DNA from 3 places in the Nocardioides luteus genome. Region 3 is predicted to be linked to each of the others. Evidence: predicted binding sites of a transcription regulator. Region 3 holds the regulator's gene; each other region holds the start of a gene.
What was found. The regulator LexA, encoded in region 3, represses DNA repair genes until DNA is damaged. The targets are predictions, from matches to a motif close to TCGAACANNTGTTCGA.
Positions count from the first base shown of each region.

Region 1: ruvC (crossover junction endodeoxyribonuclease RuvC) is a predicted target of LexA. The motif match lies at 2,691-2,706, and genes of this name have one in related genera.
Region 2: HD557_RS16720 (SAV_6107 family HEPN domain-containing protein) is a predicted target of LexA. The motif match lies at 7,283-7,298, and genes of this name have one in related genera.

Region 1 is NZ_JADOVJ010000001.1:2,219,585-2,229,645, forward strand. It holds gene pdxS (pyridoxal 5'-phosphate synthase lyase subunit PdxS) at 1-796, shown strand, start outside; gene pdxT (pyridoxal 5'-phosphate synthase glutaminase subunit PdxT) at 793-1,365, shown strand; gene HD557_RS10645 (YebC/PmpR family DNA-binding transcriptional regulator) at 1,473-2,240, shown strand; gene HD557_RS10650 (DUF6458 family protein) at 2,357-2,599, shown strand; gene ruvC (crossover junction endodeoxyribonuclease RuvC) at 2,745-3,293, shown strand; gene ruvA (Holliday junction branch migration protein RuvA) at 3,294-3,896, shown strand; gene ruvB (Holliday junction branch migration DNA helicase RuvB) at 3,903-4,985, shown strand; gene yajC (preprotein translocase subunit YajC) at 5,073-5,450, shown strand; gene secD (protein translocase subunit SecD) at 5,459-7,174, shown strand; gene secF (protein translocase subunit SecF) at 7,174-8,412, shown strand; gene HD557_RS10685 (adenine phosphoribosyltransferase) at 8,409-8,975, shown strand; gene HD557_RS10690 (RelA/SpoT family protein) at 9,038-10,061, shown strand, end outside.
Region 2 is NZ_JADOVJ010000001.1:3,487,302-3,497,362, reverse strand. It holds gene HD557_RS16760 (molybdopterin-dependent oxidoreductase) at 1-1,066, opposite strand, end outside; gene sigK (ECF RNA polymerase sigma factor SigK) at 1,168-1,800, shown strand; gene HD557_RS16750 (anti-sigma factor) at 1,790-2,467, shown strand; gene HD557_RS16745 (polyprenyl synthetase family protein) at 2,486-3,571, opposite strand; gene metF (methylenetetrahydrofolate reductase [NAD(P)H]) at 3,606-4,496, shown strand; gene HD557_RS16735 (phytoene desaturase family protein) at 4,504-5,829, opposite strand; gene HD557_RS16730 (DUF4126 domain-containing protein) at 5,826-6,461, opposite strand; gene HD557_RS16725 (hypothetical protein) at 6,606-7,199, shown strand; gene HD557_RS16720 (SAV_6107 family HEPN domain-containing protein) at 7,370-7,831, shown strand; gene HD557_RS16715 (methyltransferase domain-containing protein) at 7,869-8,594, shown strand; gene dinB (DNA polymerase IV) at 8,733-9,938, shown strand.
Region 3 is NZ_JADOVJ010000001.1:4,801,677-4,811,737, forward strand. It holds gene HD557_RS22960 (hypothetical protein) at 1-327, shown strand, start outside; gene HD557_RS22965 (LysM peptidoglycan-binding domain-containing protein) at 444-821, opposite strand; gene lexA (transcriptional repressor LexA) at 1,002-1,766, shown strand; gene HD557_RS22975 (alkaline phosphatase D family protein) at 1,919-3,589, shown strand; gene HD557_RS22980 (MXAN_6640 family putative metalloprotease) at 3,730-5,220, shown strand; gene HD557_RS22985 (ATP-dependent DNA helicase) at 5,279-7,303, opposite strand; gene HD557_RS22990 (SGNH/GDSL hydrolase family protein) at 7,314-8,066, opposite strand; gene hflX (GTPase HflX) at 8,232-9,716, opposite strand; gene HD557_RS23000 (VWA domain-containing protein) at 9,777-10,061, opposite strand, start outside.

The sequences.
Region 1 (10,061 bases), 2.6 Mb from region 3:
GGCGAAGATCGCCGAGGACGCCGGGGCGGTGGCGGTGATGGCGCTCGAGCGCGTCCCCGCCGACATCCGCGCCCAGGGCGGCGTGAGCCGCATGTCCGACCCCGACATGATCGACGGCATCATCGAGGCCGTCTCCATCCCGGTCATGGCCAAGGCCCGCATCGGCCACTTCGCCGAGGCGCAGGTGCTGCAGTCCCTGGGCGTCGACTACATCGACGAGTCCGAGGTGCTGACCCCGGCCGACTACGAGAACCACATCGACAAGTGGGCCTACACCGTGCCGTTCGTGTGCGGTGCGACCAACCTCGGCGAGGCCCTGCGCCGCATCACCGAGGGCGCGGCGATGATCCGCTCCAAGGGCGAGGCCGGCACCGGCGACGTCTCCAACGCCGTCACCCACATGCGTACGATCCGCCGCGAGATCCGCCGCCTCGGCGCGCTCGCCGACGACGAGCTCTACGTGGCGGCCAAGGAGCTCCAGGCCCCCTACGAGCTCGTCAAGGAGGTCGCCGAGAACGGCAAGCTCCCGGTGGTCCTGTTCACCGCCGGCGGCATCGCGACCCCGGCCGACGCCGCGATGATGATGCAGCTCGGCGCCGAGGGCGTCTTCGTCGGCTCTGGCATCTTCAAGTCCGGCAACCCGGCCCAGCGCGCCGAGGCGATCGTCAAGGCGACCACCTTCCACGACGACCCCGACGTCGTCGCCAAGGTCTCGCGTGGTCTCGGCGAGGCGATGGTCGGCATCAACGTCGACGAGCCCGCCCGGTCGATCCAGTTCGCGGAGCGCGGCTGGTGACCACGGTCGGCGTACTCGCCCTCCAAGGCGACGTCCGCGAGCACCTCGCCGCCCTCGACCGGCTGGGGGTGAAGGGCACCTCCGTGCGGCGGAGGGAGGAGCTCGACGCGTGCGACGCCCTCGTCATCCCCGGCGGTGAGTCGACGGCGATGTGGCGCCTTGCCCGTACGTTCGAGCTGCTCGACCCGCTCCGCGACCGTGTCCGCACCGGGATGCCGGCGCTCGGCACCTGCGCGGGCATGGTGCTCCTGGCCGACCGCCTCCTCGACGGGGCGGCAGGCCAGGAGACCATCGGCGGGCTCGACATGACGGTGCGGCGTAACGCCTTCGGGCGGCAGACCGAGTCGTTCGAGACCGACCTGGAGGTCACCGGCATCGACGGAACGGTCCACGGCGTCTTCATCCGGGCACCCTGGGTCGAGGAGATCGGTGACGGCGTCGAGGTGCTGGCGAGCGTCGAGGGTCACCCCGTCGCCGTACGCCAGAACCAGCTGATGGCCACCAGCTTCCACCCCGAGGTCAACGCCGACGACCGCCTGCACCGGCTGTTCCTGGACACCTGCTGCTGACGGTGCCGCACGCCACGTAGTTAGAATGGGCACCTGCTGCCCTGTGACGACTCCGGTGGCGGCTCGACAAGCAGAGACGACGACGTGGGGCAAAGGACGGTTCAACGATGAGCGGCCACTCAAAGTGGGCAACGACCAAGCACAAGAAGGCGGCGATCGACGCCAAGCGCGGCAAGCTCTTCGCCAAGCTCATCAAGACGATCGAGATCGCGGCCAAGACCGGCGGTCCCGACCCGGCCGGAAACCCGACCCTCTACGACGCGATCCAGAAGGCCAAGAAGCAGTCGGTCCCCAACGACAACATCGACCGCGCGGTCAAGCGCGGCGGTGGGCTCGACGGCGGCGGCGTCAGCTACGACACGATCATGTACGAGGTCTACGGCCCCCAGGGTGTCGCCCTCCTCATCGAGTGTCTGACCGACAACCGCAACCGGGCGGCCATGGAGGTCCGCACCGCGGTCACCCGCAACGGCGGCACCATGGCCGACCCGGGCTCGGTCTCGCGCCTCTTCGACCGCAAGGGCGTCGTCGTGGTGGCCAAGGCCCAGGAGGGGAAGACGATCACCGAGGACGACCTGCTCGAGGCCACCCTCGACGCCGGTGCCGAGGACGTCAACGACCTCGGTGAGTCCTTCGAGATCGTCTCCGACCCCAGCGACGTGGTCGCGGTCCGCACCGCTCTCCAGGACGCCGGGATCGACTACGACTCCGCCGAGGTCCAGTTCGTCGCGAGCATGGACATCCCGGTCGCCGACGCCTCGTCCGCCGAGAAGGTCTTCAAGCTCATCGACGCCGTCGACGACCTCGACGACGTGCAGAACGTCTTCTCCAACGCCGACATCCCCGACGAGGTCATGGAGACCGTCGACGCCTGATCGCTCCGCTGATCGAGCTGCGAGTTGGGCCGTACGGCTCATTCTCGGGCCGGATGCTGGGTACCCGGAAGGTCACGAACCGCCACGAGGCCGGTTCGCACCGGAAGGAGTACACGATGGGATACGGCGTAGGAGCCATTCTGCTCGTCGTCGGACTTGTCCTGGCGTTGGCTGTGCATGTCTCGGTCAGTGGGGTCGATCTGACCCTGGTCGGCTGGATCCTGGCCGCTGTCGGAGCCGTGGTGCTGATCCTGACCGCTGTGACCCTGAACACCGGAGGTCGGTCACGCACGGTCGCGAGGCGGAGGCATGCCGACGGCACGGAGACCGTCGAGGAGCGACGCACCGACACTCTGTGAGCCCGGAGCCTCGACCTCGGACCTCCGGGCACGTCACATCCTCCTGAATGAGGGTGTCGCGGGCCCGGAGGCAGCAGCCGACCGGTAGTCTGCGAACAGACGTTCGACACCCGGCCGGCTCGGTCGTTGTGGAAGAGGTGCTCCAGTGCGCGTGCTTGGGATCGACCCCGGCCTGACCCGGTGCGGGATGGGCGTGGTCGACGGCTCGCTCGGTCGACCGCTGTCGATGGTGGACGTCGGAGTGATCCGTACGTCGGCAGACCTGCCTGTCTGGGAGCGCCTGGTGAGCATCGAGAAGGGGATCGACGCCTGGATCGAGGAGCACCGGCCCGACGCGGTCGCGATCGAGCGGATCTTCGCGCGCTCGAACGTCTCCACGATCATGGGTACGGCCCAGGCCAGCGGTCTCGCCATGGTCTGTGCCGCCCGGCGCGGTCTCCCGGTCGCCCTGCACACCCCGTCCGAGGTCAAGGCCGCGGTCTCCGGCAACGGCCGGGCCGACAAGGCCCAGGTGACCGCGATGGTGACCCGGATCCTGCGGCTCCCGACCCCGCCGAAGCCCGCCGACGCCGCCGACGCGCTCGCGCTGGCCATCACCCACCAGTGGCGCGGAGGCGCCCAGAACCGCATCGAAGCCGCGGTGGCCGCGGCAGGGCGGCGCTCAACAGATGTGCTCAACAGAAGGGTCCCGTAGATGATCGCGTCCGTGCGCGGCAAGGTCGCCGCCGTCAGTCTCTCCACCGCCGTCGTCGAGGTCGGCGGCATCGGCATCGAGCTGCTCTGCACGCCCAACACCCTGGCGACGCTCCGCACCGGCGAGGAGGCGCACCTGCCGACGAGCCTGGTCGTGCGCGAGGACTCGCTGACCCTCTTCGGCTTCACCGACACCGACGAGCGCACGCTCTTCGAGCTCCTCCAGACCGCCTCCGGCGTCGGCCCGAAGCTCGCCCAGGCGATGCTCGCGGTGCTCTCGCCCGACGGCATCCGGCTGGCCATCTCGACCGAGGACGCCAAGACCCTCACCAAGGTCCCCGGCATCGGTCAGAAGGGCGCCCAGCGGGTGATCCTGGAGCTCAAGGACCGGATCGGCGTGCCCACGGGCAGCGCCTCGGCCCCGGCGGCGGTCCAGCAGGGCGCGGCACCGTGGCGTGACCAGGTCACCGAGGCCCTCATCGGCCTGGGCTACAACGCCCGGGACGCCGACAAGGCGGTCACCGCCATCGAGCCGGAGGCCGGCGACCAGGCCAACATCTCGCTGCTGCTGCGGGCGGCCCTGCGTACTCTTTCGAAGGCATAGGCACTCATGCACGAGGACGACCTGACCGCAGCCGAGGAGGACTACTTCTCCTCGCTGACGATCGCCGAGGCCGACGGGGACGACCGGGCGGTCGAGGCCGCGCTGCGCCCCAAGAGCCTCGACGAGCTGATCGGCCAGCAGCGCGTCCGCGAGCAGCTCAGTCTCGTCCTGGAGGCGGCGAGGCAGCGCGAGCGGGCCCCTGACCACGTACTCCTGTCCGGGCCGCCGGGACTCGGCAAGACCACGCTCGCGATGATCATCGCCGCCGAGATGTCGGCACCCCTGCGGATCACCAGCGGACCCGCGATCACCCACGCGGGCGATCTGGCCGCGATCCTGAGCGGGCTCAACGAGGGCGAGGTGCTCTTCGTCGACGAGATCCACCGGATGAGCCGCCCCGCCGAGGAGATGCTCTACCTGGCGATGGAGGACTTCCGGGTCGACGTCGTCATCGGCAAGGGCCCGGGTGCGACCGCGATCCCGATCGACCTGCCGCCGTTCACGCTGGTCGGCGCGACGACCCGCGCCGGGCTCCTCCCCGGCCCGCTGCGGGACAGGTTCGGCTTCACCGGCCATCTGGAGCTCTACGACCCGGCAGACCTCGAGCTGATCGTGCGCCGCTCCGCGGGCCTGCTCGAGGTCACCCTCCGCGACGACGGCGCCGCCGAGATCGCCGGCCGCTCCCGCGGCACGCCACGCATCGCCAACCGGCTGCTGCGCCGCGTACGCGACTATGCCCAGGTCAAGGCCGACGGCACGGTCACCCAGCAGGTCGCCCAGAAGGCCCTGGACCTCTACGAGGTCGACCCGCTCGGCCTGGACCGCCTCGACCTGGCCGTCCTCGACGCCCTGTGCCGCCGCTTCGGCGGCGGCCCGGTAGGCATCTCCACGCTCGCCGTCGCGGTGGGGGAGGAGCGCGAGACGGTCGAGGAGGTCGCCGAGCCGTTCCTGGTGCGCAGCGGCTTCCTGGCCCGTACGCCGCGGGGCCGTGTCGCGACCCCGGCAGCATGGGAGCACCTCGGGCTGCCGGTCCCGGCCAGCGCCGAGGCAGCGGCATGGTCGAGGGACACGCTCTGGGATGAGGCCTGATTCACAGTCCCAACCAGGTGCCTGGTTAGACTTGCACGTCGCCGTGCGCCTGCCGGCCACCACTCAGACTGTCGGAGCCGAACCCCCGTGGAATTCCTTCCTTTCATCGTCATCATCGTCCTGTTCTACTTCCTGTTGATCAGGCCGCAGCAGAAGCGTGCGAAGGAGGCTCGAGAGCTCCAGCTCAACCTCCAGCCGGGTGACCGGGTGATGCTGACCGCCGGGCTCTTCGGCACCGTGACCGAGGTCGAGGAGACCACCACCAACATCAAGGTCGAGATCGCCGACGGCGTCGTCATCCAGGTCGTGCGCCAGGCGGTGGCCCAGAAGGTCACCGAGGCGCCCGCCGAGGACTCCGACGAGTCCGACGACGAGTCCGGCGAGAAGACCGAGGTCGAGGCTACGGCCGACGAGACCTCTGCCGATGCCGAGAACGTCATCGTGGACCTCGACAAGAAGGACTGACCGAACTCATGGCACGCAAGACCGCGCGCCCAGGGCGGACACTCGCACTGCTCTTCCTGGCGATCGCGATCATGTTCGGCGGCATCGCGTTCGCCGGCACCTGGAAGCCCGAGCTGGGCCTCGACCTCCGTGGCGGCACCGAGATCTCGATGACCGCCGAGAACTCCGAGGGCGGCTCCGTCCCGAAGGAGAGCCTCGACGAGGCGAAGGCGATCATCGACCAGCGGGTCAACGGCTCCGGCATCACCGGCGGCCGGGTGACCACCGAGGGCAACGACGTCATCAAGGTCTCGATCCCCGGCACCGGCAAGGTGCAGCAGGAGACCGCCGAGCGTGTTCGCCAGACCGCGAAGCTCCGCTTCCGCCTGGTCGCCTGCAGCCCGCAGAAGCAGTGCGGCGCGGGCGCCGACGCCGGCGGCTCGATGATCGAGGACCCGTCGACCGGCACCGTTCCGGGCACCTCCCCGCGGGCGCCGTTCGGCGGCGAGACCGCCAGCCCCACCGAGACCGCGAGCGCCTCCGACAAGGCCTCGAACAAGGCCTCCGAGAAGCCGTCCGCGGGCGCCAGCCCGTCGGCCTCGGCGAGCGCCAAGCCCGAAAAGCAGAACGACAACGCGGTCGTCAAGGTCGACGACGCGGTCGACTTCATGCGCAACGTGCCGCAGGAGTGGGCGACCGCCTACAACTCCTTCAGCTGCCCCGCCCCGGGTGCCGAGCCGGCCGAGGACATCCCCGGCAAGCCGCTGCTGACCTGCGACAACGACGGCGTTCCCTACCTGCTGACCCCGGCGGTCATCGAGGGCACCGAGATCGACGAGGCCTCCTACGGCATCCCGCAGCAGCAGGCCAACTACGTCGTGACGCTCGACTTCAAGTCCAAGGGCAACAAGGTCTTCGCCGACACCACCGGCGCGATCGCCGGCACCGGCGAGCAGTTCGCGATCGTCCTGGACGCCAAGGTCATTTCCGCCCCGACCGCCGAGTCGCGGATCAGCGGCGGCGCCCAGATCAGCGGAGACTTCACCCAGGAGACCGCCGCGTCGCTGGCCAACAACCTGAAGTACGGCTCGCTGCCGCTCGACTTCCCCGACGACGGCATCCAGACCCGGGTGATCGGCCCGAGCCTGGCCGGCAACCAGCTCACCGCCGGACTCTGGGCCGGTCTGATCGGCCTGATCCTCGTGGTGATCTTCTCGGTCCTCTACTACCGCGCGATGAGCATCGTGGTGATCGGGTCGCTGATCGTGGCGGGTGCCGGGACGTACGGGATGATCCTGCTGCTCAGCGAGACCGCCGGCGTCACCCTGGACCTTCCGGGTGTGGCCGGTCTGATCGTCGGTATCGGCATCACCGCCGACTCCTTCATCATCCTCTACGAGAGGATGCGTGACGACATGCGTGAGGGCCGCTCGATGCGGGTGGCCGTCGACACCGCCTGGGTCCGGGCCCGCAACACCTGTCTGGCCTCCGACGGCGTCTCGTTCCTGGCCGCGTTCGTGCTCTACGTGTTCGCGACCAACGAGGTCAAGGGCTTCGCCTTCATGCTCGGCCTGACCACGCTCATCGACGTGCTGGTGTTCTTCTGGTTCACCCACCCGATGACCAAGCTGATGGCCGGCTGGGGCTTCTTCAACAAGGGCCACGTGCTCTCCGGCATGGACAAGCGCGCTATCGGCACCGTCGACGCCCCCAAGGGCACCACTCTGGTCGGAGGCAAGGCCTGATGAGCAAGTTCTCCTTCTCGCGGCTCGGCAAGGAGCTCTACACCGGCGAGAAGTCCTTCGACTTCGTCGGCCGCCGGATGGTCTGGTACGCCGCCTCCGGTGTCGTGCTCGTCGCGGTCGTCCTCGGTGTCTGGCTCCAGGGCATCAACCTCGGCATCGACTTCACCGGCGGCACGCGCTACACCGTGACCGTCGCGCAGGCCGACCAGAAGCTGGCCGACGACCTGCGTACGGCCGTGGGTGACACCGCGGTCGAGGCCGCCGACGGCGCCACCGTGCGCACCTCCGGCAGCAAGTCGATCGTGATCGAGACCAAGGCGATCGCCGACAACTCCAAGGCCGACGACTCGATCATGGAGGCGATCACCAAGACCGCCGACGTGGCCGAGGACGACGTCAGCCGCACCGGCATCGGCCCCAGCTGGGGTCAGCGGGTGGCCTCCAAGGCGGGCCTCGCGCTGGGCATCTTCCTGGTCGGCGTGGTCCTGTTCATCTGGATCTACTTCAGGGAATGGAAGATGTCGGTCGCGGCCGTCGTCGCCCTGGCCCACGACGTGGTGATCACGGTCGGCGTCTACGCGATCGTCGGCTTCGAGGTGACCCCGGCGACGGTCACCGGCTTCCTGACGATCCTCGGCTACTCGCTCTACGACACCGTGGTGGTCTTCGACAAGGTCAAGGAGAACACCCGCAACCTGTCGCAGAAGAAGCAGACCTACGCCTCGGCCGCCAACCTGGCGATCAACCAGACGCTGGTCCGTTCGGTGAACACCTCGATCATCGGTCTGCTGCCGGTCGTCGCGATCCTCTACGTCAGCACCGTCCAGCTCGGCACCTCCTCGCTGAAGGACATCTCGCTGGTCCTCTTCGTCGGTATGGCCGTCGGCACCTACTCCTCGATCTTCATCGCCACCCCGCTCCTGGTGCACCTGAAGTCGAAGGAGAAGGACGTCGTCGACGCCGAGAAGCGGGCCGCCGCGCGGATGAAGGAAGCCGACAAGTACGCCGCGGTGCCGGTCTTCGACGAGGGCATGGCGGTTGCCGATGGCGAGCCGGACGAGCTCCGCGAGTCCTCCTCAGAGGACCTGCACGAGGCCGGCGTCAGCCGGGGCACCAGCCCCAACAGCTCCGCGCTCGGGCGAGGGCGCAACGTACCCTCCTCCCACCGCGAGGTGAGCGACAGCGGCGCCGCCGGGCGCCCGCAGCCCAAGCGCGAGTCGAGGTCGAAGCGCAAGTGACTGTCTCCGAGACGGCCGCCAGCGGCCGGTCGCTCGAGGAAACCCTCGAGCGGCTGGTCGCCGACGTCCCCGACTTCCCGGAGCCGGGGGTCGGTTTCAAGGACATCACCCCGCTGCTGGCCGACCACGCCGGCTTCAGCCAGGTGGTCGAGGCGCTCGCCGCACCGGCGCGCGACGCCGACGGCACCGTGACCGTCACCAAGGTGCTCGGCATGGAGTCGCGAGGCTTCATCCTCGGCGCTCCCGCGGCGCTGCATCTCGGCGTCGGCTTCGTGCCCGTCCGCAAGGCCGGCAAGCTGCCCCGCGAGACCCACGCGGTCTCCTACTCGCTGGAGTACGGCGAGGCCACCCTGGAGATCCACACCGACGCGGTCGCGCCGGGGGAGCGGGTGCTGGTCATCGACGACGTGCTCGCGACCGGTGGCACCGCGGCGGCCACGATCGAGCTCGTCGAGCGTTGCGGCGGCGTCGTCGCGGGCGTCTCGGTGCTGCTCGAGCTCGGCTTCCTCGACCCGCGCAGCAAGCTGCCGGACACTCCGGTGCACTCGCTGTTGGTCAGTTGACAGGTCCATCATGCAGGTGCCGTCCTAGCCAATGCTCCGGGTGCGGCCGGTAGACTCGCTACATGGCAGAGGATCGCATCGTCGCGCAGCCTCGTGCGCACAACATCGAGGCGCGGGAGAGCAGTGGCCCGGCCCCGTCGGGTCGTAGCGTACGTGCGCGTCTGGCCCGGATCGGTGGTCGTGGCGCGCCGGGCAATCCTGTGCTGGAGCCGTTGTTCCGGGCGGTCAGGTCCAACCACCCCAAGGCCGATCTGGCCCTTCTGGAGCGGGCCTACGTCACCGCCGAGCGCCTCCACGGCACCCAGATGCGCAAGAGCGGTGATCCCTACATCACCCACCCGCTGGCGGTGACCACGATCCTCGCCGAGCTCGGCATGACCGAGCCGACCCTCGTCGCGGCCCTGCTGCACGACACCGTCGAGGACACGCCCTACACGCTCAAGGAGCTCACCCGCGACTTCGGCGAGGAGGTCGCCCACCTCGTCGACGGCGTCACCAAGCTCGACAAGGTCACCTACGGCGACTCGGCGCAGGCCGAGACGATCCGCAAGATGGTCGTGGCGATGTCCCGGGACATTCGGGTCCTGGTGATCAAGCTGGCCGACCGCCTGCACAACATGCGTACGCTGCGCTACGTCCCGCAGAAGTCGCAGGAGCGCAGCGCCCGCGAGACCCTCGACATCTACGCGCCGCTGGCCCACCGGCTCGGTATGAACACCATCAAGTTCGAGCTCGAGGACCTCGCCTTCGCGACCCTCTACCCGAAGATGTACGACGAGCTCGTCCGCCTGGTCGCCGACCGCAACCCGTCGCGGGAGAAGTTCCTGGCCCAGGTCATCGACCAGGTCGAGCGCGACCTGCACGATGCCCGGATCAAGGCGACCGTCACCGGGCGACCGAAGCACTACTACTCGATCTACCAGAAGATGATCGTCGGCGGTAAGGACTTCTCCGACATCAACGACCTGGTCGGCATCCGGATCCTGGTCGAGGACGAGCGTGACTGCTACTCCGTCCTCGGCATCCTGCACTCGCGGTGGAACCCCGTCCTCGGGCGGTTCAAGGACTACATCGCGATGCCGAAGT
Region 2 (10,061 bases), 1.3 Mb from region 3:
CGTGGTCCTGCGTCAGCGGCTCGCCGTCCTGGGCAATCGCGAGGAGGGAGTCCCGCCCGTCGGTGAGCGCCTCGAGCGGGGTGCCGATGGTGATGCCGTCGGCGCCGGTGGACTTCACCGCATCGGCGTCGGGGTCGAGGCCAGCGCGCTTGAGGACGTCGCGGATGCGTACGCCGGTCCAGGTCGCGTTGCCGATCAGGTCGCCGCCGACCTCGTTGGAGACGCAGCAGATCGTGACGCGGCGCTCGTAGAGCGGCATCGCGAGCAGGTCCTCGTAGGTCAGCTCGACCGGGTTGTCGACCAGGCCGTGGATCTTGAGCCGGTAGTCGGCGATGTCGACGCGTGGGGTGAGCAGGGCGATGTCGATGCGATAGAAGTCGTCGACGGGGGTCAGGTGGGGCGTCAGCCCGTCGATCCGGAGCTCTGCGCCCGCCGGGAGGGGCGCGGCGGGGGAGACGGCAGCCGGGATGGCCAACCTCGTCGCCGGGCGACGGCGGGCGGTGACCACCTTCGCGCCGACGCCGCCGGCCGCTCCGACCGCGGTCACGGCCGCCGCGGCGACGAGGAACCGGCGCCGGTCGAAGCCGTCGGGCGCCACCGCCTCGGTGGGTGTCTCGCCGGACTCCCGAAGACGCCGCGTCAGCAGGACCAGCGCCGCGATGCCGACCGCCAGGCCGATCACCAGCGCGACGACGCCCATGGTGCCGTTGCCGGCCCGGTCGGCCAGCAGGGCGGCGATGTCGACGGCCCCGAGGAGCAGCAGCATGCCCGCGCCGAGCGCGGGGCGGCGTACGGCCAGGGCACCGGCCACACCGAGGAGCACCAGCGTGACCAGCGCGACGCTGGCCAGCAGGATCGGCTTGTCGGCGGTGCCGAAGGTGGCGACCGCCGCCTCCTTGAGCCAGCGCGGCGTGAGGTCGATGACCCGGTCGCCGAGCGCGAGCAGGGGAGAGGCGCCGCGCGCGAGGGCGGCTATGAGCTCGGCGACGCCGAGGCCGAGCACGCCCGCGGCGATGCCCGCGACGGGACCGCTCGGGAGACGTCCGAGGAAGGTGCGGGATGTCATGCTGTGAGTTCGTGGCCGATCGGTGGTCGGATGGGACCAATCCTCCCACTTCTCGGCTGCGAACCCGGGGTGAGATCTGTCATTCGTCGGAAGGGGTGCGTGTGCGCCGAGCGCTGCGGGTGGTGGGCGATTCGTCGTCGCCGGACCCCGAGGACGACCGGGACCCGGGGACGGTGCTCGCCGCCGTCGCCGGTGGCGACCTGGACGCCTTCGGAGCCCTCTACGACGCGATGGCTCCGCTCGTCTTCGGTGTCGCTCGGCGGGTGGTGCGCGATCCCTCGCGTGCGGAGGAGGTGACCCAGGAGGTGTTCACCGAGGTGTGGCGCCAGGCCGCCCGGTTCGACCCGTCGCGCGGCTCGGTGCGGACGTGGGTGCTGACGATCGCGCACCGTCGGGCGGTCGACACGGTGCGCTCCTCGCAGGCATCGCGTGCGCGGGAGGAGCACGTCGCCCGGCGTGAGCCGGTGGAGGTCGCCGGCCCGGAGGACGCGGTGGTCACCGCGGCCGAGCACGAGGGCGTACGCCGCTGCCTGGACTCGCTCACGCCGCTGCAGTCTCAGGCCGTCCGGCTGGCCTACTACCAGGGCTTCACCTATCCCGAGGTCGCCGAGCTGCTCGGCCGGCCGCTGCCGACGGTGAAGACGCGGATGCGGGACGGCCTGATCCGGCTGCGCGACTGTCTGGCCGAAGCGGAGCTCGAGACACCGGGTGGAGGGGATCGCGATGGCGCCTGATGTGCACGGACTGGTCGGGGCCTACCTCCTCGACGCGCTGGTGCCCGGGGAGCGGGCGGAGTTCGAGGCTCATCTGGCGGTGTGCCCGGAGTGCCGCGAGGAGGTCGACTCGCTGCGGTCGGCGACCGCCTCCCTCGCCACCGAGGTCGCCGCGACACCGCCGGTGGCGCTGCGCGGCCGGGTGCTGCGTACGGCATCGGAGACGCTGCAGCTGCGGCCCGTCGTCGCCACGGGCAGGCCCCGCCGCCGCCGGCTGATGGGCATCGTCGCCGCAGCGGCTGCGGTGATCGTCGGTGTCGGGGTGACGGTCGGAGTCGTGGTACGCGAGGACGACCCGCCGCCGATGACCGCGGCCCAGGTGATGTCGGCCCCCGACGCGAGGATGCACAAGGAGGAGACCTCCGACGGCGAGCTGATGGTCGCGATGTCCCACGAGATGCACATGGTGGCCGTCGACACCGCCCACCTCTCGCGTCCCGACGGGATGACCTACCAGGTCTGGTGGCACACCGACACCGGCATGGAGTCCGCCGGCGTCCTCGACGAGGAGATGGCCGTCGCCGTACCCGTCGAGGACGGCGAGCTGATGGTCACCATGGAGCCCCTGGGCGGCTCCGACCAGCCGTCCGAGAAGGTCCTCTTCCAGATGCCCGCCGAGCGCCTCTGAGAGGCCGAGCCGGCGAGCTCAGACGGTGCGCTGGGTGGCGGCGGTGGCCAGCGCGCGGAGGGTGCCGGCGGCGCCCGCGTCGAGGGTGCCGGCGGACCTGGCGTCGTCCAGCGCGGTGAGGCCCTGGTCGGCGAGCTCGGTGATGGTCTTCTCGACCTGCTGCTCGGCGCCGGAGGAGGTGATGATGGTGCGCAGCTCGGCGACCTGCTCCTCGGTGAGCGGCTGGCCCAGCGCGCGGTCGAGGCGGTCGGCGTCGGCGGGGGCCGAGCCCGTCAGGGCCAGGGCGACCAGGACGGTGCGCTTGCCCTCGACGAGGTCGTCGCCGGCGGGCTTGCCGGTGACCGAGGGGTCGCCGAAGACGCCGAGGAGGTCGTCGCGGAGCTGGAAGGCCTCGCCGACCGGAAGGCCGTAGGCCGACAGGGCCGCGATCTGCTCGGGGGAGGCTCCGGCCAGGGCGGCGCCGACATGGAGGGGACGCTCGACGGAGTACTTGGCCGCCTTGTAGCGCACCACCTTCATCGCGGCCTCGACGTCCGCGGCGCCGCGCGCTTGGACGGTGATGTCGAGGAACTGCCCGGCGATGACCTCGCTGCGGGTGTGGTCGAAGACCGACAGCGCGGCGGAGGTCTCGGCTTCCCCGAACCCAGAGGTACGCAGCAGCTCGTCCGCCCAGGTCAGCAGCAGGTCTCCGAGGAGCACGGCAGCGGCATCGCCGTAGGCGCGGGACCGGCCCGGCCAGCCCGCGGCGGCATGGTCGGCCTCGAACGCGCGGTGTGCGGCGGGTGCGCCGCGCCGAGTGTCGGAGTCGTCGATGACGTCGTCGTGGACGAGCGCCGAGGCCTGGAGCAGCTCGAGCGCGGCGGCCGCACGCACGAGCGACTCCTCCTCGGCGGGCGAGGGGGAGGGGCGGACCGCGTGGAAGCCCCAGTAGCAGAACGCCGCCCGCAGCCGCTTGCCCCCGGACATCGACTCGCGGGCCCGGCGCAGCAGCGGTTCGACCTCGTCGCCGAGCGGAGCCAGCCGCTCGGACTGCGTCTCGAGGAAGGTGTCCAGTGCCCCCTGGACGCGACTGCGGAATTCATCGGCGCCCCACGTTTCATTCACTCTCCGAGCCTAGGGCACTGCCTAGGATGGCCCGATGGTGACTGGACGTGGACGCTCCCTCGCGGAGCTGATCAACGAGGGCGAGCGGTCCTTCTCCTTCGAGTTCTTCCCGCCGAAGGACGAGGCCGGCGAGGAGCAGCTGTGGAACGCCGTCCGTGCCCTGGAGCCCTACCGCCCGACCTTCGTGAGCGTCACCTACGGCGCCGGCGGCTCGACCCGTGACAAGACCGTCGCCATCACCGGCCGGATCGCCGCCGAGACCGAGCTGCTGCCCGTCGCCCACCTGACCTGCGTCGGCCACACCCGCGACGAGGTCGCCGCGATCCTGGACTCCTACGCCGCCCAGGGCGTCGCCCACGTGATGGCGCTGCGCGGCGACCCCGCCGAGGGCCCGCGGGCCGCGTGGACCCCGACCCCCGGCGGTCTCGACTACGCCATCGACGTGGTGCGGCTGGCCAAGGAGCGCGGTGACTTCCGGATCGGCGTCGCCGCCTTCCCCGAGGGCCACCCGAGCGCGGAGTCGATCGAGGCCGACGCCGACGTGCTGGTCGCCAAGGCGAGGGCCGGCGCGGAGTTCGCGGTCACCCAGATGTTCTTCCGGGCCGCGGACTACTTCGGCCTCGTCGACCGGGTGCGCGCTCGCGGCGTCGACATCCCGATCCTGCCCGGGATCATGCCGATCCTGAACCTCGCCGCCATCCGCCGCCAGAGCGAGCTGATCGGCGCCGAGGTCCCCGACGAGATCGTCGAGCGCATCACCGCGGCCGGTCCGGACCCCGCCGACATCCGCGCCGAGGGCATCGCGGTCGCCGCCGAGCTGTGCCAGGAGCTCCTCGACGGAGGCGCGCCCGGACTGCACTTCTACACGCTCAACCGGTCCAAGGCGACGCTGGAGATCTTCGCGAAGCTCAACGTCACGGTCTAGGCCGCGCTCACCTCTCGGCGGGCCCGATCGACTGCGCGACCAGCGCGGCCGAGAGGCCGGCGAACGGCAGCCCGGCACCTGGCGTCGCATGGGCGCCGGCGGCGTAGACGTTCGGGATCGGGGTGCGCGGCCCGAGGCGCTGGAACACCGTGCCGCGCCCCGCCCACTTCACGCCCAGCGGGGACCCGCGCCAGCGGCGTACGAGCTCGGCGGCGCCCAGGTCGACCCGGTGCACGACGTGCTCGCGGACGTCGATCTTGTGGCGCGCCAGCGCCAGCAGGACGTCCTCCATCAGCTTGCCGTGGGAGTGGATCGTCCAGGCGTGCTGCCCCTCGGGGGCGAGCCCGCGGGTGCGTACGACCAGGGTGGGCTCGCCGTGGAGCACCAGCTCGTCGGGCAGGTCGGTGAGGTGCTCGGGCAGCGACTCGAGCCCGAGGTGGAACGTCATCGGCGGGATCGCCGGCAGGGTGCGCTCCACCAGCGGCCGCAGGGCCGGCAGCGAGCGCGGGTCGAAGGCGACCACGACCGCTCCGTCCGCGCCGAGGTCGATTTCGCCGGCGGCGGTGCTGACCGCGACCGCCCGGCCGTCGCGTACGACGATGTCCTCCACCCGGGTCGCGGTCTGCACCGAGACCCGGCGGGTGGCCATCCGGGCGGTGAGCACCTCGGCGACCACGCCCATCCCGCCCTCGACGCGCCAGGCGCCGAACCGCTGCTCCAGGTAGGCGGTGAGCCCCGCCCAGGCAGGTACGTCACGCAGCTCCTGCCCCGCGGCGACGAACGGGTGCGCCGCGACCAGCCGGAGGCGCTCGTCCTTGAACGTCTTGCGCAGCCGCTTGTGGAGGGTCTCGCGCGACCGGAACCGCTCCGCGACCGCCGACGGCAGCGCCGAGGGCTCCCACGGCACCTCGAAGTAGTGCTGGCGCAGCACCTCCCAGTCCTCGCTGAACCGGGCCACGTAGTCGGTCCACAGCCGGCCCATGCCCGGACCCAGCTCGTCGAAGGCCGCCAGCTGGGCGCCGCGGGTGCCGCCGGGCACCGAGACCGACGTCTTGTCGGCGAAGCGGTGCTCGCGGACCACGTCCATCGGCACCAGCTCGAGCTCACGCTCCGCGGGCCGCCCGGACTTGCGGAACAGGTCGCGCATCACCGCGGGCAGCAGCGTCGAGGTCGCCGAGGCGTCCCAGGTGAACCCTTCCTCGCGCACCGGCACCAGGGCGCCGCCGAGCTGTCCGGAGGCCTCGAGGAGGGTCACCGAGTGGCCGAGCTTGGCCAGCCTGGCGGCGCTGGCCATCCCGGCGTACCCGCCCCCGAGGACGACGACGCTCGTCACTGGACGGGGTAGGGCAAGGTGTCGCCGCCGGAGGGCCCGTCAGGGGGTGGGGCGCCGCGTCGTCCGCGCCGGGTCAGCTTGCGCCAGCCTCCGCGAACGGCCCGGACGAGGAGGTAGACCAGCACCAGCCCGGCCACCAGCAGCACCGCGGCGACGCCCGCCGCGGCCAGCGGGTGCTCGGTCGCGAACCAGACCACGCCGAGGACGAGGCCGTCCTCGGCCACGCTGACGACCGAGTTGGAGACCGGCTCGGGGGAGGTGTTGACCGCGAGCCGCTCGCTGGCCTTGATCAGATGGGACATCAGCGCCGTCGTGCCGCCCACCACGCCGCCGACGGCCTCGTTGAGCGAGTCGGCCTCACCGGCGAGCAGGACGCCGATGACCGCGCCGATGGTGGGGCGGATCACCGTGGAGATCGAGTCCCAGGTCGAGTCGATGTAGGGCACCTTGTCGGCGACGAACTCGATCGCGTACATCAGCCCCGCGGCAGCCAGCACCGGCCACGTGCCGAGCACGTCCGGGATCGCCTCTGCCCCCGTCGTACGCTGCACGACGCCGAGCACCAGCACGACCAGGTAGGCGTTGATGCCACTGGCCCACCCACTGGAGAAGGTCAGCGCTAGAGATTCCATGAGGACATCTTGGCCTACGCCGCCGACAACTCGGCCCCAGCCCGAGACCAAGAGCACGCGTTCGCGTATTTACCTACGTTGGACCCCGTACGGCAGAATGGGCTGATCAACGGAGACTGAACCCCCACGTCGCAAGGAGACCGGATGACCATGACGACACCCGACGAGAACGAAGGTGTGGTCGTGAGCGAGGGCCCGGAGGTCGCTTTCGAGGTGGCAGCGCTCGCTGCCGAGCCCGTGCCGCGCGAGATGACGTGGGCGATCCGGCTCATCGTCGGCCTGATCGCCTTCAGCGCGGTCGTGGTCGTGGTGATGGTGCTGCGCTCCGACGACCTCGTGCGTGCCTGGGCGGAGGGCAACCCCTCGGCCAAGCGCATCCTGGAGACCGAGGGCCTCGAGGCCCTGATCAACCCGCCGACCGACAACCGGGTCAGTGCGCCGGCGTTCATCGCCCCCGCGATCACGCTGTTCGGGGTGATGGCGGGCATGCTCGGCGTGCTCGCGGTCTTCCTCCGCAACGGATTCGAGTGGGCCCGGATCGTGATCACGTTCCTGGTGTTCATCTCCGCGGTCGCCAGCATCGGCGGCATCCTGACCGGCCCGCCGGTGACCATCAGCGTGCTCACCGGGATCGCGATCGTCATCGCCGCCGGGCTGCTGGCGGTCATGTGGCTGCCGGCGAACACCCGCTACATCCACCCGCCGCACCGGATCCGCGGCGCCGTCGCCGACGACTGAGCGACCCCCGGCACCACCTCGACACGCCCCGTCACCGAAACGTCTTGTGACTGTCGGTGGCGGGGTGTAGTTTGATCTCGTGTTCGAACAAATGTTCGAACAACCAGGCTCTGGCGGGCGTCGTCCTCGACCCCCGACGCCCGCCGGAGCCGTCCACTGCGGGGTCGACCTTGAGCGAGAAGGACGACCCGATGCATCTGCTCCCGGCGACGACTCACAGCTACCTCTTCCGCGCCACCGAGTCCCTCTCGGAGGCCATCGTGGCCGACGACGTGCCGAGCAGGTACGCCATGGCGCACGTCGCCGCCCTCCAGGCCGCCGCGGCGCTGATCGCCGCCCGCACCGATCCCGTCGAGGCGGCGAGCCGCGCCGGCCGCCGCCGTCCGTGGAACGCCTGGGTCCGCCTCAAGAAGGTCGCGCCCGAGCTCTCCGAGTGGGCCGACTACTTCGCCGCGGGCGCCGCCAAGCGCGCCGCCGCGGAGGCCGGCTCGATCCGGGCTGTCACCGCCGAGGAGGCCGACGACCAGGTGCGCGACGCCGACCGTTTCCTCGCCGTCGTCGAGGAGTCGCTCGGGCTGATGGCCCACACCTCCCACGTCACCCGCCTCCGTCACGACCGCCTCGTGGGCTGATTCAGGTGAGGTGGGCACAGGGCCTACGCTTGGCCCCATGGCAGCTGGCTCCGCATCAACCAGTCGTCGGGCAGGCGCCCGGACCGTCGCCGTCTGGGACGCGCTCGACCCGGTCCTGGCCTCCGGCTCGCTCGACGTCCTCGACATCGGCGGCGGCACCGGCACCTCAGCCGTACGCATCGCCGGACTCGGTCACCGGGTCACCGTCGTCGACCCCAGCCCGGACGCGCTGGCAGCGCTCGACCGGCGCGCCCGCGAGGCCGGTGTCTCCGTCGACGCCCGCCAGGGTGACCTGGCCGCCCTCTCCGACGTCGCCGACCCCGGCGGAGCCGATCTGGTCCTCTGCCACGGCGTCCTCGAGGTCGTCCCCGATCCGGCAGCCGCACTGGCGGGGATCCGCGAGGTGCTCCGCCCCGGTGGCACCCTCAGCCTGCTGGTCGCCCAGCGCACCGCCGCCGTCCTCTCCCGAGCCCTGGCCGGCCACTTCGCGCAGGCCGTCGAGCTCCTCGACGACACCGCTCCGCAGGGCCGCTCCGGTCGCCGGTTCGCCCTCGACGAGGTCACCGGGCTGCTGGACGCGGCGGGGTTCGAGGTCACGGACGTCCGTGGCGTACGTGTGTTCGTCGATCATGTGCCGGGGTCGCTGCTCGACGTCGAGCCGGGGGCGACCAGTGCGCTGGTCGATCTCGAGCAGGCTGTCTCCACGCGGCCGGATTACCTGCCGTTCGCTTCGCAGCTGCATTTGCTCGGTTCGCTTCGCTGAGGGCTCGCTTCGCTTCGCATTCGGCTCGCTTCGCTTCGCCCACGGGCGCCGACGCGGCGCAAAGGTCCCACCTCCGCTAGCGCTCCGGCGTGACATTTGCGCCGAGTCAGCGCTGGTCCGCGTCCTCGGAGGATCGGGGTGACCTCCTCCGCTGGCGCTCCGGAGGTCACCCCGATCCTCCATGTCGACATGGACGCCTTCTTCGTCTCGGTGGCGATCAGGCATCAGCCCGAGCTGTGGGACCAGCCGGTGGTCGTCGGGGGACACGCCCGCGGCGTGGTGACCTGCGCCAACTATCCGGCCCGGGCCTACGGCGTGCGGGCGGCGATGCCGGGCTCGATGGCGAGGCGACTGTGCCCGCAGCTGGTCTCGGTCCGCCTCGACTTCGGCGAGGTCGCCGAGGTCTCCAAGCAGGTCCGGGAGATCTTCCGCCGAGCCACCCCGCTGGTGGAGGTGGTCAGCGTCGACGAGGCGTTCCTCGACGTCAGCGGGGCGACCAGGCTGTTCGGGAGCCCCGAGCAGATCGCGCAGCGGATCCGTCGCCAGATCGCCGAGGAGCTGAGCATCACCTGCTCGGTCGGTGTCGCGCCGACCCCGAGCGTGGCCAAGGTCGGCAGCCGCAAGGCGAAGCCCGACGGCGTCGTGGTCGTCCGGCCGGAGGACGTCCCCGGCTTCCTCCATCCTCTCGACGTCGGTGAGCTCTACGGCGTCGGGCCGAGCACGCGCAAGCGGCTTCGCCGGCTCGGCTTCGAGACGGTCGGTGACATCGCCCGCACCCCGGTCCCGACCCTCCATCAGATCCTCGGTCCCCGCCTCGGCGGCCACCTGCACCGGCTCGCCACCGGCACCGACCGGCGCGAGCTGACCGGAAGGCTCGGCCCCGACCTGCCCGACCGGTCGACCGGCGCCCAGGAGACCTTCGGCCACGACCTGAGCGACCGCGAGGACATCGTGCGCGAGCTGCTGCGGCTCTCGGCCCGCGTCACCCGGCGGATGAGGAGGGCCGGCACGGTCGGCCGCACGGTCGCGCTGACGGTCCGGTTCACCGACTTCAAGACCATCTCGCGCTCCCGCACGCTGCCCGACCCCACAGACGTCACCCAGGAGGTGCACGCCACGGCGGTCCGGCTCTACGACGAGCTGAACCTCCGTGGCCGGGCGCTGCGCCTGGTCGGCGTGCGGGTCGAGCACCTGATCGCGCGCGAGGGCACCGACCGACAGCTCGTCCTGGGGGAGCGGGAACGCGGCTGGTCCGAGGCCGATCGTGCCGTCGATCAGGTCGCCGAACGCTTCGGGTCCAGCCTGGTGCGCCCGGCGAGCCTGCTCGACCATGGCCGGGGTTGACGCAACTGCCCATCCGCTTGACACAATCGGTGGTGGTTGTGCCATGTGGCAGAACGTCGAGGGGCAAGAATTTTCCGGGCTCACTACCGCCTTCAGGATGGCGTGCCTAGACTTGGAGATGCC
Region 3 (10,061 bases):
ACGAGCCCGCCGACGCCGACCTCCACGCCGACAAGCTCCCCGGCATACGGCTCGCAGGGCTACGGCACGGACAGCTACCCCACCCAGCAGGCCGGCTCGTCGCCATATCAGTCGGGCGCTTACCAGGCTCCGACCAGCTACGGCCAGACCGGCTCGAGGGCTCGGCTGACCCAGGACCCCGCGGCGACGCAGGCGATGCCCGCCCAGCGCCAGCCCCAGGACCCGCCGGCCGCCGAGCCGGACGACGAGTGGCCGCCGCGCCACAGCTCCCGCAACAAGCCGTGGCCGCCGGCCGAACCGGACACCCCCTACCGCGGGCGTCACTGACGACCGCCAGGACAGCGAGAGTGCTGCAGACGCTTCCCATCGTCTGCAGCACTCTCACTTTTCCCCGGTTGCCGGCTGCCAGGGTCGAAGGAGCAGCCGGACATCTGTGGGCGCCTCTACGGCGCGGTCGGAATGATCAAGGTCTGCCCGGACACGAGCATCGAGGACTCGAGACTGTTGAGCTCCTTGATCCTCTGCTCCATCTCCCGAATCGAGGCGTCTGTCCCAGCGACGGCTTCCGCCGAGATGTCCCAGAGCGTGTCGCCATCGCCGACGACCATCGTGTGGGCGGAGGGAGCGGGGCTTTTGTCGGCACCGTCCTCCACCGCGAAGGCCACCCGCGCCCCGATCAGCGCGATCCCGAAGAGCACCACGAGCGCGAACGCGAACACGACGATCCGGCCCCGCCGAGTGAGCCGCACGGTCGAGCGACGCACCTCCCGCACGGGCCGGGGCGGCTCGGCTACGGGCAGCACATAGACGGTTGCACTCATCACGGCCTCCAGTTCACAAGTCTCTCGATCACGTGTTCGATCGAGCACATGTTCGAAGGTAGATCACGTGTTCGAACAACGCAAGTAGCGACCCCAAGAATTTTCGAACGCCGACACGCACTACCGAAGAGATCGAACAGATGTTTGATGTAGTGGTGCCAGAGGGACTAATGTGATGACATGACCACGCAGAAGACAGGCACCGGATCAGGCGGTTCGAAGAGCCGCGTCCGCGAGCTGCCCGACGGGCCGCCGGACGCTACCGGGCTCACGCCGCGTCAGCAGCGCATCCTCGCTCACCTGCGCGACAGCATCGAGCAGCGGGGCTACCCGCCCAGCATGCGTGAGATCGGCGCCGCGGTCGGGCTGACCAGCACCAGCAGCGTCGCCCACCAGCTGCGGGCGCTGGAGCAGCGTGGTCTGATCCGCAAGGACCCGAAGCGGCCCCGCGCCCTCGAGGTCTTCCTGCCCGAGGTGATGGCCCACCGCAAGGCGATGTCCGGCGAGGAGACCGAGCCGACGATCACGGCCGAGGCCGTCGTCAACCCCAACCCCGACGCCGCCATGGTTCCCCTGGTCGGTCGGATCGCGGCCGGTGGCCCGATCCTGGCCGAGGAGACCTCGAGCCAGCAGAGCGTCGAGGACGTCTTCCCGCTGCCCAAGCAGCTGGTCGGCAACGGCGACCTCTTCCTGCTCTCGGTCTCCGGTGACTCGATGGTCGACGCGGCGATCTGCGACGGCGACTTCGTGGTCGTGCGCCAGCAGCCCACCGCCGAGAACGGCGAGATCGTGGCCGCGCTGATCGACGGCGAGGCGACCGTCAAGACGCTCTCCCGCAAGGACGGCAAGGTCTGGCTGCTGCCGCACAACGCGGCGTACGAGCCGATCGACGGCACCCACGCGACGATCCTCGGCAAGGTGACCGCGGTCCTGCGCAGCCTCTGAGTCCTGCCTCACACCTCCCGGAACCGGAGGGCATGTCTGGCAAATCCACGCCCGCTGCGCTGTCTTTCCCAGACATGCCCTCCCCGGGAACACTGCGTGAAATCCAGCCGCCGGCCCATGACAGGGCCGGCGGCTGCGTCGTTCCATACAGCGTGACTCAGACGCAGATCGACCGCCGCACCCTCATCGCCGCCGGACTGGCCACCGCCGCAGGAGCGGGAGCCGTGGCGCTGCCGGCACCCGCCGAGGCGGCCGGCGACACGCTCAACCACTTCCAGCACGGTGTCGCCTCGGGCGACCCGCTCCCGCACCGCGTGGTCATCTGGACCCGGGTCACACCCACGGCCGAGGCGACTCCGGGATCCGGCCTGGGCGAGGAGGTCCTGGTCCGCTGGGAGGTCTCGCCGACCGCGGACTTCGGTCGCGTCGTCGCCAAGGGCTCCCAGCAGACCGGCCCCGACCGCGACCACACCGTGAAGCTCGACGTCACCGGCCTCTCGCCCGAGAGCTGGTACTTCTACCGCTTCAGCTACAACGGCCAGACCAGCCGCGTCGGCCGCACCCGCACCGCTCCGGCCGCGGACGCGACCCCGGACAACGTACGTTTCGGGGTGGTCTCCTGCTCCAACCTGCAGGCCGGCTGGTTCGCCGCCTACCGCCACCTCGCCGCCCGCGACGACCTGCACGCGATCCTCCACCTGGGCGACTACCTCTACGAATACGGCCCCGGTGAGTACGGCTACGGCATGGCCAACGAGGACATCCGCTCGCACGAGCCGGCCCACGAGATGCACACCCTGGCCGACTACCGGATCCGGCACGCGCAGTACAAGCGGGACGTCGACCTCGCCGACGCCCACGCCCACCTGCCCTGGATCGTCACCTGGGACGACCACGAGTCCGCCAACGACGCCTGGCTGCTGGGCGCGGAGAACAACGAGCCCGGCGAGTACGACTGGATCGACCGCAAGACCAACTCCAACCAGGCCTACGACGAGTGGATGCCGCTGCGCGTCGACGGCACCGCCACGGTGGAGACCGACGACCACCTCCACGACACGATCTACCGGAGGCTCCGCTTCGGGACCCTGCTCGAGCTGAGCATGCTCGACCTGCGGTCCTACCGCTCCCAGCAGGTCGCCCGCACCGACCTGGCCGGGGCCGACGACCCGGACCGCACGATCACCGGCGACAAGCAGCTGGAGTGGCTCAAGGAGGGCCTGCTCACCGACGCCCGCTGGAAGATCGTCGGCAACCCGGTCATGATCGCGCCGGTCACCTTCGGAGCTCTTCCGAAGAGCCTGATCAGCCCTGTCAACGATGTCACCGGGCTGCTGCCCGACAACGGCATCGCCCTCAACGTGGACCAGTGGGACGGCTACACCGCCGACCGCACCGACCTCTTCGAGCACATCCGCAACAACGCGATCACCGACACCGTCTTCGTCACCGGCGACATCCACTCGGCCTGGGCCTGCGACCTGCCGTACGACTCCGCCGTCTACCCGCTCGGCAGGACGGCCGGCGTCGAGTTCGTCGCCACCTCGGTGACCTCGAACAACCTCAAGGACATCCTCGGCGCCCCACGCCGCACGGTCAGCGTGACCGTCGAAGAGATCATCAGGACCGCCAACCGCCACGTCCGCTACCTCAACTTCGACGACCACGGCTTCTCGGTCCTCGACGTGACCCGCAACCGCGCCCAGATGGACTGGTACGTCATCGGCGAGCGCAAGGACGCCAGGACCACGGCCACCTGGAGCAGGTCGTACGCCACCGCGACCGGGAGCAACCGGCTCCATCACGTCACCGAGCCCGTCTAGGCGTTTCACCGGTGTGGCCGAGTCGTCGTGCCCTTAGACTGCCCTGGTCTGCCTTCCCGAACGTCTGGTATCTCATGCGAAACATTGCCCGCCGGATCAACCGCAAACAACGCTCCTTCGTCTTGATCGCAGGGATGGTAGTGGCCACCTTCGCCGCCACCATGCCCGCAACCGGATCGACCCAGGCGAGCTCGGTGCGCACCGGCGGTGACACCAGCGCCGCGCAGCCGGTGACGGAGGAGGCGGCCCGGGAAGCTCTCGCCGAGGCCAAGAAGGTCAAGCGCAACCAGTCGGTCCGCGGCGCCCGCCAGGTCGTGCCGGGCCGGCACGTCGCGGGTCGGCCCGACGCGACCATCGCCCTGACCAACCTCTGGAACGCCAAGGACGCCCTGGACGGCTCCAGCCAGAAGGCCGCCCGCCAGCTGCTCGCCCGCCCGCGCACCGCGACCCAGACCTGCAGCGACGTCGTCTGCGTCCACTACTCGCCGGGCAAGGGCGGCGACAGCGCCTCGGTGGCGTACGCGACCCAGGTCCGTGACGTGGTCACGAAGGTCCACAACGTCTATGTGCAGGCGGGCTACCGCAAGCCGGCGGCCGACAAGACGGTCACCCCGGGCAAGGTCGACATCTACCTGGAGAACCTCTACGACGAGGGCTACTACGGCTACTGCGCGCCCGAGACGAAGGTCTCCAAGACCGCTGCGACGGCCTACTGCGTCCTGGACAACGACTACGCCACCGCTGAGTACGGCACGGCCAACACGCCCACCGAGAACCTCCGGGTCACCGCCGCCCACGAGTACTTCCACGCCGTCCAGTTCGCCTACGACGCCGGCGAGGACCGCTGGATGATGGAGTCCACGGCGACCTGGGTCGAGGACGAGGTCTACGACAGCATCAACGACAACCGGCAGTACCTGGCCTACGGTCAGCTCGAGGACCAGCGCAAGCCGCTGGACAACTCCAACGTCTCCAACCTCGGCATCTACGGCAACTGGATCTTCTTCCGCTACCTCTCCGAGCGCTTCGCCAAGGAGCGGGGCTCCCTGCCGGAGGTGGTCCTCGGCGTCTGGAACCGGGCCCCGTCGACCTACTCCACCGCTGCCATCCGACAGGCGCTCGCCGCGCGCGGCACCACGCTGAAGCTGCAGTACGCCCGCTTCGCCGCCGCCAACCTGGCCCCCTCGAAGAGCTACAGCGAGGGCGGGGCCTACTACCCGCCGGTCTACGACGGCCGCACCGCGCTGCCCGCCAAGCGACAGACCGTCGACGGCCAGTTCACCCTCAAGCACCTCACCTACGCCTCCCAGCGTCTGGTGCCGAAGAACGTCGGCAAGGGCTGGAAGCTGCGCATCAAGGTCGACGTCGCCCGACCCAACGCCAACGCCGCCGTCGTCAGCATCTTCCGCACCGACGGCACCCGCGGCGTCTACTACCTCAAGCCCAACAGCAAGGGCATCGCCACGAAGACGATCGAGGGCTTCTCGTCCAAGCGGATCCGCAAGGTCGAGGTCACCTTCGCCAACGCGAGCAGCAACTTCACGTGCGGCCAGGGCACCGCGTACTCGTGCCACGGCATCGCCACGCCCGACAAGGCCACCCACCGCTGGTGGGCCAAGACCTACCGCTGACCCGTTGAAGCACGCCGAGTCGGCTCGTCACAACGAGCCGACTCGGCGTGCTTCTCGGTCAGGCAGAGGCTGATTCGGAGAGCCGCTTCAGGGCCTGCCGCACGATGGCGGGGTCGGTGGTGGCCCACATCGGCGGCAGGCTCGCCTTGAGGAAGCCGCCGTAGCGGGCGGTCGCCAGGCGGGGGTCCAGCACCGCCACGACCCCGCGGTCGGTGGTGGTGCGGATCAGCCGGCCGGCACCCTGCGCCATGAGCAGCGCTGCATGGGTGGCGGCGACCTGCATGAAGCCGTTGCCACCGGCCTTGTCGGCGGCCTGCTGCCGGGCCGACATCAGCGGGTCGTCGGGCCGCGGGAACGGGATCCGGTCGATGATCACCAGCTGGCAGGTGTCGCCGGGGACGTCGATCCCCTGCCACAGCGACAGCGTGCCGAAGAGCACCGTGTGGGGGTCGGCGACGAACTGCGCGGCGAGCTCGGGCAGCTGCGCGTCGCCCTGGGCCAGCGTGGTCAGGTGAGGCAGCTTCTGGCGCACGACCTCGGCCGCCGCCTCGGCCGCGCGGCGGGAGGAGAAGAGCCCGAGCGTACGCCCGTCGGCGGCGTCGACCAGGTCGACGATCTCGTCGAGGGTCTTGGCGCCCATACCGTCGCGGCCGGGAGGCGGCAGGTGGCGGGCGACGTAGAGGATCCCCTGCCGGCCGTAGTCGAACGGGCTGCCGACGTCGAGCCCGACCCACGGCAGCACGTCGTCGGTACGCTGCGCCCCGGCGCCCAGCTCGGTGCGCTCCTCCGCCTTGAGCCCGAGGGATCCGGCCACGGGGCCGAAGTCGCCGCCGAGCTTGAGGGTCGCGGAGGCGAAGACGACGGTCTTCTCCCGCAGCAGCTTCTCGCGCATCTGCGCCCAGACCTGGAGCGGCGCGACGCAGAGTCGCGGCGGGATCCGGTCGCTGCCCTCGTTGAGCCAGATCACGTCGGACCCTGCCGAAGCGGAGCCCGAGGCATCAGGCGGAGCGGCCGCGGCCATCCGCTCGGCGGTCGTGAAGACCTCCTGGAGCCCGCCCTTGGCCTGCTGGAACCCGGGGTCGGCGCTGTCGGAGTCCTTCGGCTTCGGCAGCGCGGAGAGCGCGGACCGGGCGGCGTCGCGCACCAGCACGAGCGCGTCGGAGATCATCTCGGGGAGGGTCACGAACCGCCCCGGTGAGGACTCGTTGATCGCCGCCCGCAGCGCGTCGGAGGCGTCGGCCAGGTCGTCGGCCTCGGAGCCCTCGACGTGCTTCTGCGCCCGGCGGGCGGCGCGCTCCACCTCGGCGGCGGTCAGCTCGTCGGTCGCAGCCTGGGTCACCCGGGCGACCAGCTCGTGGGCCTCGTCGATCACCACCGCGTCGTACTCCGGGATCATCGGGACGCCCTCGATCGCGTCGATCGCGAGCAGGGAGTGGTTGGTGACGATCAGGTGGCTCTTCTGGGCCTTGTCGCGGGCGACCTCGACGAAGCACTCCTCGCCGAAGGGGCACTTGGCGGCGCCGAGGCAGTCACGGTGGTTGACCGAGACCTGCCGCCACTCGCGGTCGGTGTGGCGGGGCGCGGAGTCACGCTCGCCGCTGCCGCCCTTCTCCGCCTCCTTCTCCGCCCAGCTGCGCAGCTCGAGGACCTTCTCGGCCATCGGGCCCAGCGGAACGTCGACCAGGGTGCCCTGGTCGTCGGGCGCACCCTCGCGGACGCGGTGGAGGCAGGCGTAGTTGGAGCGGCCCTTGAGGACGGCGTAGGAGGCGTCCACGCCGGGGCGCGAGCCGATCGCTTTGACCAGGCGCGGCAGGTCGCGCTCGACGAGCTGGTGCTGCAGCGCCAGGGTGGCGGTGGCGACCACGACCCGGCTGTCGTGGAGCAGCGACGGGACCAGGTAGGCCAGCGACTTCCCGGTGCCGGTGCCGGCCTCGACGAGGAGGTGCTCCTCGTCGGCCAGGGCCTGCGCGACCGCATCGGCCATCTTCACCTGGCCCTCGCGGGTGGCCCCGCCGAGGGTCGCGACCGCATCCGCCAGGGCTTCACGTACGGGCGTCTGGGAGGCGATCTCGGTTGCGGTCACTCGGGCAACCTTAGCCGTGGGCGGGGACAGTCTCCGATCGGCTCTCCGCGATCCGGCGGGCGACGATCTCCCCGAACTGCATGTGGCCCGCGACCGTCAGATGGGTGTTGTCCTCGAGCATCGGCAGCTCGAGGTCGAAGACGTTGATGTACGTCACCCCGTACTCGGCAGAGACCCGCCGCATCATCTTGTTGACGACCTTGATCGCCTTGGCCCGGGAGTTCACCCTGGGCGCACTGAGCACGATGACCTCGTAGCCCTTGAGCTCGTCCAGCGTGGCCCGGAAGCCCTTCTCGACGTCGTCGATGTCGCTCTTGGAGTCGTTGATGCCGCCCTCGAGCACGACCAGGTCGGCGCCTTGCGCGATCACGTCCGGAACCCGCTCGGGGAAGGAGATCGGACCGCACGTCTCCATCGAGCCGGGCGCGTAGCCGGTGCCGCCGAAGCCGGAGACCCGCACCTCACCGTCGAGATAGCGAGGCCACGACAGACCGGGGTCGTCCAGACCGAAACCGGAGGCCCAGGAGTCGCCGATCACGACGACCCGCTCGCCGGCCCCGGTCACCACCGAGGCGCGGGTCACGGACTCGGCGGCCAGCCGGGTGCACAGGTCCTGGGTCACCTCGGTCCCGTGGCTCCCCTCCTGCCCCGGAAGCACACCGTCGCCCTCGCTGGCACAGCCCGCCAGCGTCGCCACGAGGACAGCACCGGCCAGCGCGCTCACGACCGTGGCGCGCGCCGCGTGGTGTACCTCTGTGCGCATCCGTGACCTCTCCCTCGACCGACCGTCCCCAAGTGTGAGGGACGAGCGTGGCATCGCCTGTGTCGAAACGCCGAAGCCGACCCCGGATCAGGCAGGGTGCGCGCTCCGCGCGCTTACTCCCTCGCTCGGCGCGAACGGACGAGCAAGCTCGCCGCTCGGCCTCGCTCAGTTCGTGTACGCCGCCAGCTCCCCCGCCAGGTCCGCGTTGGCGCGGCCCTTGACGACGGTGCCCTCGGCCGTGTGCTCGAGGTGGTCGATCTCACCGTGCTGGTGGATCCGGTTGACCAGGTCACCGCGCTCGTAGGGAACCAGCGCGGAGAACTCGACGCCCGGTCGCGGCAGGTCGTTCTCGACGGCCTTGATCGCCGCGTCGATGCCCTCACCGGTCTTGGCCGACACCGCGACCGAGTGCGGCTCGGCACGGAGCAGCCGGCTGATCACCAGCGGGTCGGCGATATCGGCCTTGTTGATCACGACCAGCTCCGGCACGTCGCCGGCACCGATCTCGGCGAACACCTCGCGCACCGCGGCCAGCTGGCCCTCGGGGTCGGGGTGGGAGCCGTCGACCACGTGCACGACCAGGTCGGCGTCGGCGACCTCCTCCAGGGTCGAGCGAAAGGCCTCGACGAGCTGGTGGGGCAGGTGGCGGACGAAGCCGACGGTGTCGGACATCGTGTAGACCCGCCCGTCCTCGGTGGTCGTACGCCGCGTGGTCGGGTCCAGGGTCGCGAAGAGGGCGTCCTCGACGAGCACCCCGGCACCGGTCAGCCGGTTGAGCAGGGACGACTTGCCGGCGTTGGTGTAGCCGGCGATCGCCACCGCGGGGATCTGGTGGCGCTTGCGGTCGGCGCGCTTGGTGTCGCGCGTGCCCTTCATCGCCTTCAGCTCACGGTTGAGCTTGGCGATCTTGGTGTTGATCCGGCGACGGTCGGTCTCGATCTTGGTCTCACCGGGACCACGGCCACCGATACCGGCACCACCGGCGACCCGGCCACCGGCCTGGCGGGACAGGTTGCCACCCCAACCACGAAGCCGCTGCTTCATGTAGTTGAGCTGGGCGAGCTCCACCTGCGCCTGGCCCTCACGCGACTTCGCGTGCTGGGCGAAGATGTCGAGGATCAGCGCGGTCCGGTCGACGACCTTGACCCCGGTGCGGTCCTCCAGGTTTCGCAGCTGCGAAGGGGCCAGCTCGCCGTCGGCGATCACGGTGTCGGCGCCGGTCGCGGCGACGATCTCCTTGAGGGCCTCGACCTTGCCGCGTCCGATGTAGGTCGCGGGGTCCGGAGCCTGGCGGCGCTGGTAGATCGCCTCGAGCACCTCGGAACCGGCCGTCTCGGCCAGCAGCGCGAGCTCGGCGAGGGAGTTCTCGGCGTCGGTCTGGGTGCCGCCGGCCCACACGCCGACGAGCACCACGCGCTCCAGGCGCAGCTGCCGATACTCGACCTCGGTGATGTCCTCGAGCTCGGTGCGCAGGCTGGCGACGCGCTTGAGCGCGTGCCGCTCGGCGAGCTCCATCGCACCGACGGTCGGATCCGTGTCCTCGGGATCCTCGTCGGCGTAACCACTCTCGAAGCTGTCGTCGAGCGCGTCCCAGTCCTCGGTGGCCTCGAGCTCGTCAGCGAGTGAAAAATCGTGTGCGTTGTTCGTCATATACCAACAAGGGTACGGCGCCACACCACCCGGGGGACAATGCTTATCCAGAAGCGGGCCTCAGCGCTGCGCGAGCGCCTCCCGCAGCACGGTTCCGACGTCCTCCGGACGCTCCGCGACGTACGCAGCTCCACCCGTCGCATCGGCGATCGCCTGCAGCGCGCCCAGATCGGCGTCGGCGGTGATCCCGATGCCCAGGACGCGGACCGGCCGGCGCGGGTCGGAGGCAGCCTCCAGCTGGCGTACGAGCTCGTCCAGGTCCATCGAGTCGGGGTCGTCGTTGGTGCCGTCGGTGAAGAGCAGGACGGTGTTGGAGGCGAGCGGGTCGTAGGCGGCGACGGCAGC